DNA from 2 places in the Bradyrhizobium sp. 482_C4_N1_8 genome. Region 2 is predicted to be linked to the other one. Evidence: riboswitches for the same ligand, from Rfam matches in the RefSeq annotation. Region 2 holds a riboswitch; the other holds the start of a gene.
What was found. A riboswitch is a leader RNA that binds a small molecule or an ion and turns the genes downstream of it on or off. The one in region 2 is predicted to bind S-adenosylmethionine.

Region 1 (4,209 bases), 370 kb from region 2:
AGCCAGACCAGCTTTGTCTTCGGCGTCACCGCCTTGAGGATGGCGTCGACATTGCAGGTGAGGTTGGTCTCCTGCGCGACCACGTTCTTGGCGCCGACCGCCATAGTCGCGATCGGGTAGACCAGGAAGCCGTGCGTGGTCGAGATCGCCTCGTCGCCGTGGCTGAGATAGGTGTGGGCGAGCAGATTGAGGATCTCGTCCGAGCCGGCGCCGCAGATGATGCGGTTGGGGTCGAGCCCGAAAGAGCGCCCGATCGCTTCGCGCAGCACGCGCGAGGTTCCTTCCGGATAGTCTTCCAGATGCGCCGCCACGTTCCTGAACGCCTCGATCGCCTTGGGCGAGGGCCCGAACGGCGTCTCGTTGGCCGAGAGCTTGAACACCTTGCGGCCCGGCTCAGCCACCGGGCTCTTGCCGGGCGTGTAGGGCGCAATATCGAGAATGCCGGGATTCGGCACGGGGCGGGACATCTTCAACTCCGGAAGTAGCTTTAGGCGGTTCGCGATCTACGATTTCGACCCGGTCGAGGGCACCGTATAGCGCGTTGCGTGGCTGCCGACGAGGGCCGTGGAGCGCACCGAGGCCCCCGCTTCGATCAGGGCAGCCTTGATCTTGTCGATGCTGGTCGCGCTCGTGACCGAGACCAGCAGCGCTGCGCCGTCGAAGGCGGTATCGGGCACTGCCACGATCTCGGCGAGCGGCGACAGGGCGCGCGCGACCTCGGCGTTCCACCCGGACACGCGCACGCTGAAGGTCTCGACCTCCGTCACCACGGCGCTGTCGGCGACGCGGGAGATCGCGAACACCGGCAGCGCGGCCGGATGGTCGGCGCGCTCGACGAAGGGCATCCGCGCGATAATCTTCGGCGCGCCGTCTGCTTCCAGCTCCAGCCACCATGGCGTGCGGCTCGAGGTCGCCGAGACCAGCGCCAGGTCGCCTTTGGACTTCGCCACCGCTTCGACCGCGGCCTGCGCGCTGAAATGCGCGACGTAAGGTACCGTGAAGCCGAAATGGAAGCGCACGGAATCGCGCATCGCCGGCTCGCTCACCGAGATGTCGGCATGCACGGAGAACGGCGCTTGGACGTAAGTGAACGTCGAGATGATGACGCGCCAGATGCTCTCGACCGTGTCGAGCGGCAGGATGCCGCGATGACGCTGGACGATGTCACGCATCATGGCGGCCTCGCGCGCCGGGCGGAACGCCGAGCCGACCTCCTGGGTCTGCTTCACCTGGATCAGGCGGTCGATGATGTCGCCGCGCTGCATCAGGAGACGATGCATGCCCTCGTCGATCGCGTCGATCTCCTTGCGCAATTCCTGGAGCGATGGTGGCGCGGGCGGACGTTGGGACATATCTGCGAGATGCTGGTGAGAGGCGTTCCAATGCGGGTCGGCCAAGGCCCATCGGCAAGGCCGGATCCGCTGCGATCGACGTCCTGATTAGGCAGTCGGCGCGGCGAAAGCAAAGAGAAATGCAAAGGGAAACCGGGCCTTTTCGGCCGGCCTTTCAGGGATGAATTTGGCTAATCCGGACCGTGACTTGACGAAAACCGCCCAAGACAGTAGCTTTTGCCCGTTCCGTGGTCATTTGAGCCGGCCGGCTTGCAGCCACGTTAAAAAACTCGCTAAACAGGCCGGGGACGCTTCCGATCCCGGCCGAACCTATCGTTCAGGCCGGGTTTTTCATGGCCTGATTCCAGCGGCAGCCTGACGGGTGCCGCAAACGAGGTCGATGATGGTTGGCGTGAAGCCCGTGCCGAGTCCCGCGATCAGTGCCGACGACCGGTCGCATGAGGCGGATCATCCGAATTCGCAGGTCGCGCAGTTCGGCGCCGAGCAACCGCTGCGGCTCGATTGCGGCATCGATCTCACCCCGTTCCAGATCGCCTACCAGACCTATGGCGAGCTCAACGCCGATCGCTCCAACGCGGTGCTGATCTGCCATGCGCTGACGGGAGATCAGCATGTCGCCAACGTGCATCCCGTCACCGGCAAGTCGGGCTGGTGGGAGACGCTGGTCGGTCCCGGCCGACCTCTTGATCCTCAGCACTACTTCATCATTTGCGCCAACGTGATCGGCGGCTGCATGGGCTCGACCGGGCCGGCCTCGATCAATCCCGCCACCGGCAAGGTGTGGGGCCTGGATTTCCCTGTCATCACCATTCCCGACATGGTGCGCGCGCAGGCGATGCTGATCGACCGGCTCGGCATCGACACGTTGTTCGCGGTGGTCGGCGGCTCGATGGGCGGCATGCAGGTGCTGCAATGGACCGCGGCCTATCCCAAGCGCGTGTACTCCGCGCTGGCGATTGCCTGCGCGACGCGGCACTCGGCGCAGAACATCGCTTTCCACGAGCTCGGTCGCCAGGCGGTGATGGCCGATCCCGACTGGCACAACGGCCGCTACACGGATCAGGGCATCCATCCGCATCGCGGACTTGCGGTGGCACGGATGGCCGCGCACATCACCTATCTCTCCGACGCCGCGCTGCATCGCAAGTTCGGCCGCCGCATGCAGGACCGCGAGCTGCCGACCTTCTCGTTCGACGCCGATTTCCAGGTCGAGAGCTATCTGCGCTACCAGGGCTCGTCCTTCGTCGAGCGGTTCGACGCCAACTCCTATCTCTATCTGACCCGTGCGATGGATTATTTCGACATCGCCGGCGACCACGGCGGCGTGCTGGCGAAAGCGTTCGCGGGCATCGAGACGCGCTTCTGCGTGGTCTCCTTCACCAGCGACTGGCTGTTCCCGACTTCGGAATCGCGCGCGCTGGTGCATGCACTGAACGCGTCGAGCGCGCGGGTGTCGTTCGCCGAGATCGAGACCGATCGCGGCCATGACGCCTTCCTGCTCGACGTGCCCGAATTCTTCGATATCGCCCGTGCCTTTCTGCAATCGGCAGGGAAGGCGCGCGGGCTCACCGCCAGGATTGACTGACAAGGACGGCTAGCGATGTCTGTGCAGGAAGTGCTGCCGCTGGGCGGCGTTGCGACGGAGCAGTCCGGCCAGTTTCGCGCCGATCATCTGCTGGTCGCCGAGATGGTCAAGCCCGGCTCGAAAGTGCTCGACGTCGGCTGCGGCGAGGGCGATTTGCTCCAGCTTCTGGAGACCCGCGGCATCGACGGGCGCGGCATCGAGCTGTCGCGCGAGGGCGTCAATCGCTGCGTCGCCAAGGGCCTCGCGGTGGTGCAGGGCGATGCCGACACCGATCTCGTCAACTATCCCGACGACGCCTTCGATTACGTCATCCTGTCGCAGACGCTGCAGGCGACGCGGCAGCCGCGGGTCGTGCTGGAGAATCTGCTGCGCATCGGCCGCCGCGCCATCGTGTCGTTCCCGAATTTCGGCTTCTGGAAGATGCGACTCCAGCTCCTGGTCGGCGGCCACATGCCGCGCACCGAGAATCTGCCGGCGACCTGGTACGACACCGCCAACATCCATTTCTGCACCATCAAGGATTTCGTCGAGCTCTGCGACGCGATCCACGTCAAGATGGAGCGCGCCGAGGCGCTGGATCTCTACGGCCGTCCGTTGCGGCTGCGATTGCCGTGGTGGGTGTGGAACATGTTCGGCGAGCAGGGCGTGTTCTTGCTCACGCGCGGGCAGGGGAAGTAGTTTCCGTCATTCCGGGCCTGTGCCTGTCGGCGCATCCCGGAATGACAGCGACTGGCAGTCTAATGCGCCGCCAGCGACCGCGGATCGCGCACCGGCCAGCGCCCGGCTTCCACCAGCGTCACGAACCGCTCCACGCTCTCGTTGAACAGCGCGGGTTCTTCGAGATTGAGCACGTGGCCTGATTTCGGAAACATCGCGAGGCCCGCCGCGGGCAGGTGCTTCTTCAAGAACAGGCTTGCCTCGACGCAGGGATCGTCTTCGTCGCCGCAGATGATCAGCGCGGGCGTTGCCACACCTCGAATGGCATCCGGCATCGTGTAAATCGATGGCCTGCCGCCCTGGAAGCCGCGCATCGTGTTCGCGGAGCCCTTGGCATCGTGGCGCGCCAGCGCGGCGTAGAAATCGGCGTGGCCGCGCGGGTCCTTCACCAGGAACGGAATCCGGCTCGGCGCCTCGCGCGTGACCTTTGCGACCTCGGCGGAGCCGAGCGTCTCGAACTGCTCGGCATTGGCGCGGCACTGCTTGCGCCAGTTGTCTAGATTCTCGATCTCCGATCCTGAGCCCACGCCGGCCAGCGTCATCGACAGCGCGCGC
Region 2 (4,209 bases):
CGCGCTCGACGCGTTCGGTGACGTCGCGCGCCATCGCGACCGATCCGACCACGGCACCACCGGCATCGCGCACCAGCGCGAAGGTCATCTCGATGTAGAGCTTGCGTCCGCTCTTGTGCAACGCGCGGGTCAGCGTCGGCCTGCCCGCGAGCTTCATCGCCCCGGTGGCAAGCGCAGCTTCGAAGCCCTTCCAGTGCGCGGCACGCAGATGTTCGGGAATGATCAGATCGAGGTTCTGGCCGAGCGCCTCGTCCGCCGAGAAGCCGAACAGTGTGGTCGATGCGCGATTCCAGCGCGTGATGGTGCCGGAGCGATCCGAATAGATCAGCGCGTCCGCGACGTCGTCGACGATCCTTGCGTCGAGTTCGGATTGAACACTCATCTCGCCACCTCGCATGCAGCCGGATTTCAGCTTGCATCCCGGCAGTAGTCAATCGAGAGGCTGCGGCGTACTGGATGCCCCGGTCAAGCCGGGGCATGACAGTAGGGTGTGTAGCTACACCCGAAAATGCTTCGATAGTTTGAGCCCCTGCGCCTGGTAGTTCGAGCCGATGCGCTGGCCGTACATCGCGTCGGGGCGCGACAGCATTTTCTCGTAGACGAGACGGCCGACGATCTGGCCGTGCTCGAGGATGAACGGCACCTCGCGCGAGCGCACTTCGAGCACGGCGCGCGATCCCTGCCCGCCAGCGCCGGCATAGCCGAAGCCGGGATCGAAGAAGCCGGCATAGTGCACGCGGAACTCGCCGACCAGGGGATCGAACGGCACCATCTCCGCGGCGTAATCGGGCGGCACCTGCACGGCTTCCTTGGAGGCGAGGATGTAGAACTCGCCGGGATCGAGGATCAGGCTGCCGTCGGGACGCGCCGAGATCGGTTCCCAGAAATCCTCCACCGCATAGCCGGAGCGGCGGTCGACGTCGACGACACCGGTGTGGCGCTTGGCGCGATAGCCGACGAAGCCGTTGGCCTTCTCGCCGGAGAGATCGACGGAGACGGCGACGCCGCCGGTGAGATCGGCATCATCGAGATCGACGAGACGCTCAGTCGCATGCAGCGCCTCGAGCTCGTCGATGTTGAGGATCGCATCTCCGGTGCGGAAGCGCACCTGACTCAAGCGCGAGCCCTCACTGACCAGCACCGGAAACGTCTTCGGGCTGATCTCGGCGTAGAGCGGGCCGTGATAGCCGGCGCCGATCATGTCGAAGCGGCGGGTGCCGTCGGCGATGACGCGGGTGAAGACATCGAGCCGGCCGGTCGAGCTTTTCGGGTTGGCGGCGGCGACGATCTCCGGCGGCAGCGCCAGGCTTTCCAGGAGCGGCACGATGTAGACGCAGTTGGTCTCCAGCACCGCGCCATCGGCGAGGCTGAACTCGTGCAGCTTCAACTCGTCGATGCGCTCGGCGACGGTCGCGCCGGGACCCGGCAGGAAGCTGGCGCGAACGCGATACGCGATGTCGCCGAGGCGAAGGTCGAGGCTCGCCGGCTGGATCTGGCTTTCGACGAAGTCATAAGCGGGCAGGATGAGGCCCGCCTTCGCCATCGCCGCGATCATGCGGTCGGGCAGGATACCATTGGCGTCGGCGGCAACCGTGAAGCTCAACCGGGGGTCCTCGTCAGGGGTCAAATGCATCCGGACATGCGGGAAATAGCAGCCTTTTACGGCTATCCGATGGACGCCTTGACGGAAAGGCCATTGCGGAATATGAGCATCACTTATCCCGTGGTGATTTGAGCCGGCCGGCTTGCAGCCACGTTAAATAAGTCGCTAAACAGGCCGGGGACCTCTGTGATCCCGGCCCGTGGAAGTTATCCAGGCCGGTTTTTTTGTGACCATTTTCGATGGTCACGCAGAGGAGGTCCTATGTCGAAGTCCCCGGCGTCCACCACGCAATACCGTCCCGAAACCCGACTGGTCCATTCCGGCACCCTGCGCTCGCAATATGGCGAGACGTCGGAGGCGCTGTTCCTGACCCAGGGCTACGTCTACAACAGCGCCGAGGAGTGCGAGGCGCGGTTCAAGGGCGAGGACCCCGGCTTCATCTATTCGCGCTATTCCAACCCGACCATCTCGATGTTCGAGCGCCGCATGATCGAGCTCGAAGGCGCCGAAGCCGCCCGCTCGGCGGCGACCGGCATGGCCGCGGTGACGACCGCGATCCTGGCGCCGCTGAAGGCCGGCGATCATGTGGTGGCCTCCCGTGCCCTGTTCGGCTCGTGTCTCTACGTCATTCAGGATCTCTTGCCACGCTACGGCATCGAGACCACGCTGGTCGACGGAGCCGATCTCGACCAGTGGCAGCGCGCCTTGAGGCCGAACACCAAGACGTTTTTCCTGGAGAGCCCGACCAACCCGACGCTCGACGTGCTCGACATTCCAGGGATCGCCGAGATCGCGCACAGCGGCGGCGCGCGGCTCGTCGTCGACAACGTGTTCGCGACGCCGATCTGGCAGAGCCCGCTCGCGCTAGGGGCAGACGTCGTCGTCTATTCCGCGACCAAGCACATCGACGGCCAGGGCCGTTGTCTCGGCGGCATCATCCTGTCGTCGGAAGCGTTCATCGCCGAGCACATCCACAATTTCATGCGCCAGACCGGCCCGTCGATCTCGCCGTTCAACGCATGGGTCCTGCTCAAGGGCCTGGAAACGCTGGGCGTACGCGTGCGCGCGCAGACCGAGACGGCGGGACGCATCGCCGACGTGCTGGCGAGCCATCCGAAGATTTCGCGGCTGGTCTATCCCGGCCGCGCCGATCATCCGCAGGCAGCTCTCGTGAAGAAGCAGATGCGCGGCGGCTCGACGCTGGTCGGCTTCGAGGTCAAGGGCGGCAAGCAGGGTGCGTTCCGCGTGCTCAACGAGCTCAAGCTTGCAAAAATCTCGAACAATCTCGGCGATGCCAAGAGCCTCGTCACGCATCCGGCGACCACGACGCATCAGCGCCTCAAGCCGGAAGACCGCGCCGCGCTCGGCATCAGCGAGGGCTTCATCCGCTTCTCGGCGGGGCTCGAGCATGTGGACGATCTGATCGAGGATCTGACCGCGGCGCTGGAGAAGGCGTGAGGCGATTGGGCTCTTGTAGGGTGGGCAAAGCGACTTGTCCGCCGTAGCTCGAAGAGCGAAGGCGGAAGCGTGCCCACCATTCACGATCATATCGCCGATAGATGGTGGGCACGGCGCGCGAAGAGCGCGCCTTTGCCCACCCTACGGCACCGAGCCTACATCGGCCGATACGTTCGCACGTCCGCGGGCACGTTGACGCCGAGCTTGATCTGGCCGACGGAGCGGATGATGTCGTCGCCGAGGATCTGCGCGAAGCAGGCATAGCCCCAATCGTTCATATGCAGGCCGTCGGCGATCACGAAACTCTCGACCGGGATCGATTGATTCTCGTGCCAGTCGCGCATCACCTCGAAGCGGGGGAAGATGCCGACGTGACGGAGCTCGGCGACCTTCCCGAGCAGGTGCACCATCTTGCCGGCGCTCTCCTTGCGCTGGTTGACGGCTGGCGAATATTGCGGATCGACCAGCACGATGTCGGCGCCGCCAGCGGCCTGGATGCGGGAGATGCCGTCCTCGACCATCTTGGCGGTGTCACCGGGATCGAGATTGCGCAGCACCGCATTGGTGCCGACCTGCCAGATCACGAGATCCGGATGCACGTCGATCACCTCCTTCTGGAGGCGCTTCATCATCTCGGGCGCGTCCTCGCCGCCGACGCCGGCGTTGATCACGGTGATGTCGGCGGTCGGATATTGCCGGCGGAGCTGCGCGGCGAGACGGTTCGGATAGTTGAAATCGGGCGAGCTCGCGCCATAGCCCGCCGTCGACGACGAGCCGAACGCGACGATCACGACGGGTTTGCCGGCGACGAGCTTGCCCGCGACATGCGGCAGCGAGCCCATCGCCTTCGAGCCACCCTTCGGCGTGAGGCAGGGCACGCGGCTGAAAATGTCCCCGGCGGATTTCGCGACCTGCTTCACCTTGTCGATGGCGCGGGCGGTCACGCCGCGCTGCTCGTGGGACGTCGCGGCGACGGTGGTCTGGGAGGGCGAAGCGGAAGCCGGACTAGCGGCCTGCTGCGGCGCGGGCGTTGCCTGCGTGGCCTGCGCCTGCACTGGTGCCAGCGACATCGGCGTCAGGAGCAGCAGAGCCGCCGCGGGCGCAGCCAGCCATGCCGTCAACCAAAAAGGGCGGAGAGAACTCATTAA

Region 1: it holds a riboswitch for S-adenosylmethionine, as region 2 does, so the genes downstream of both, metX (homoserine O-acetyltransferase MetX) here and AB7Z56_RS41115 (O-succinylhomoserine sulfhydrylase) in region 2, are expected to answer to the same signal.

What each region holds. Positions count from the first base shown of each region.
Region 1 covers NZ_CP197231.1:8,289,379-8,293,587, reverse strand. Annotated here, with positions in the region: gene AB7Z56_RS39335 (pyridoxal phosphate-dependent aminotransferase) at 1-467, opposite strand, end outside; gene AB7Z56_RS39330 (chorismate mutase) at 504-1,352, opposite strand; SAM riboswitch at 1,570-1,649, shown strand; gene metX (homoserine O-acetyltransferase MetX) at 1,735-2,937, shown strand; gene metW (methionine biosynthesis protein MetW) at 2,953-3,615, shown strand; gene AB7Z56_RS39315 (alpha/beta fold hydrolase) at 3,675-4,209, opposite strand, start outside.
Region 2 covers NZ_CP197231.1:8,662,073-8,666,281, forward strand. Annotated here, with positions in the region: gene AB7Z56_RS41105 (PAS domain-containing protein) at 1-382, opposite strand, end outside; gene AB7Z56_RS41110 (2'-deoxycytidine 5'-triphosphate deaminase) at 497-1,633, opposite strand; SAM riboswitch at 1,714-1,793, shown strand; gene AB7Z56_RS41115 (O-succinylhomoserine sulfhydrylase) at 1,865-3,061, shown strand; gene AB7Z56_RS41120 (SGNH/GDSL hydrolase family protein) at 3,217-4,206, opposite strand.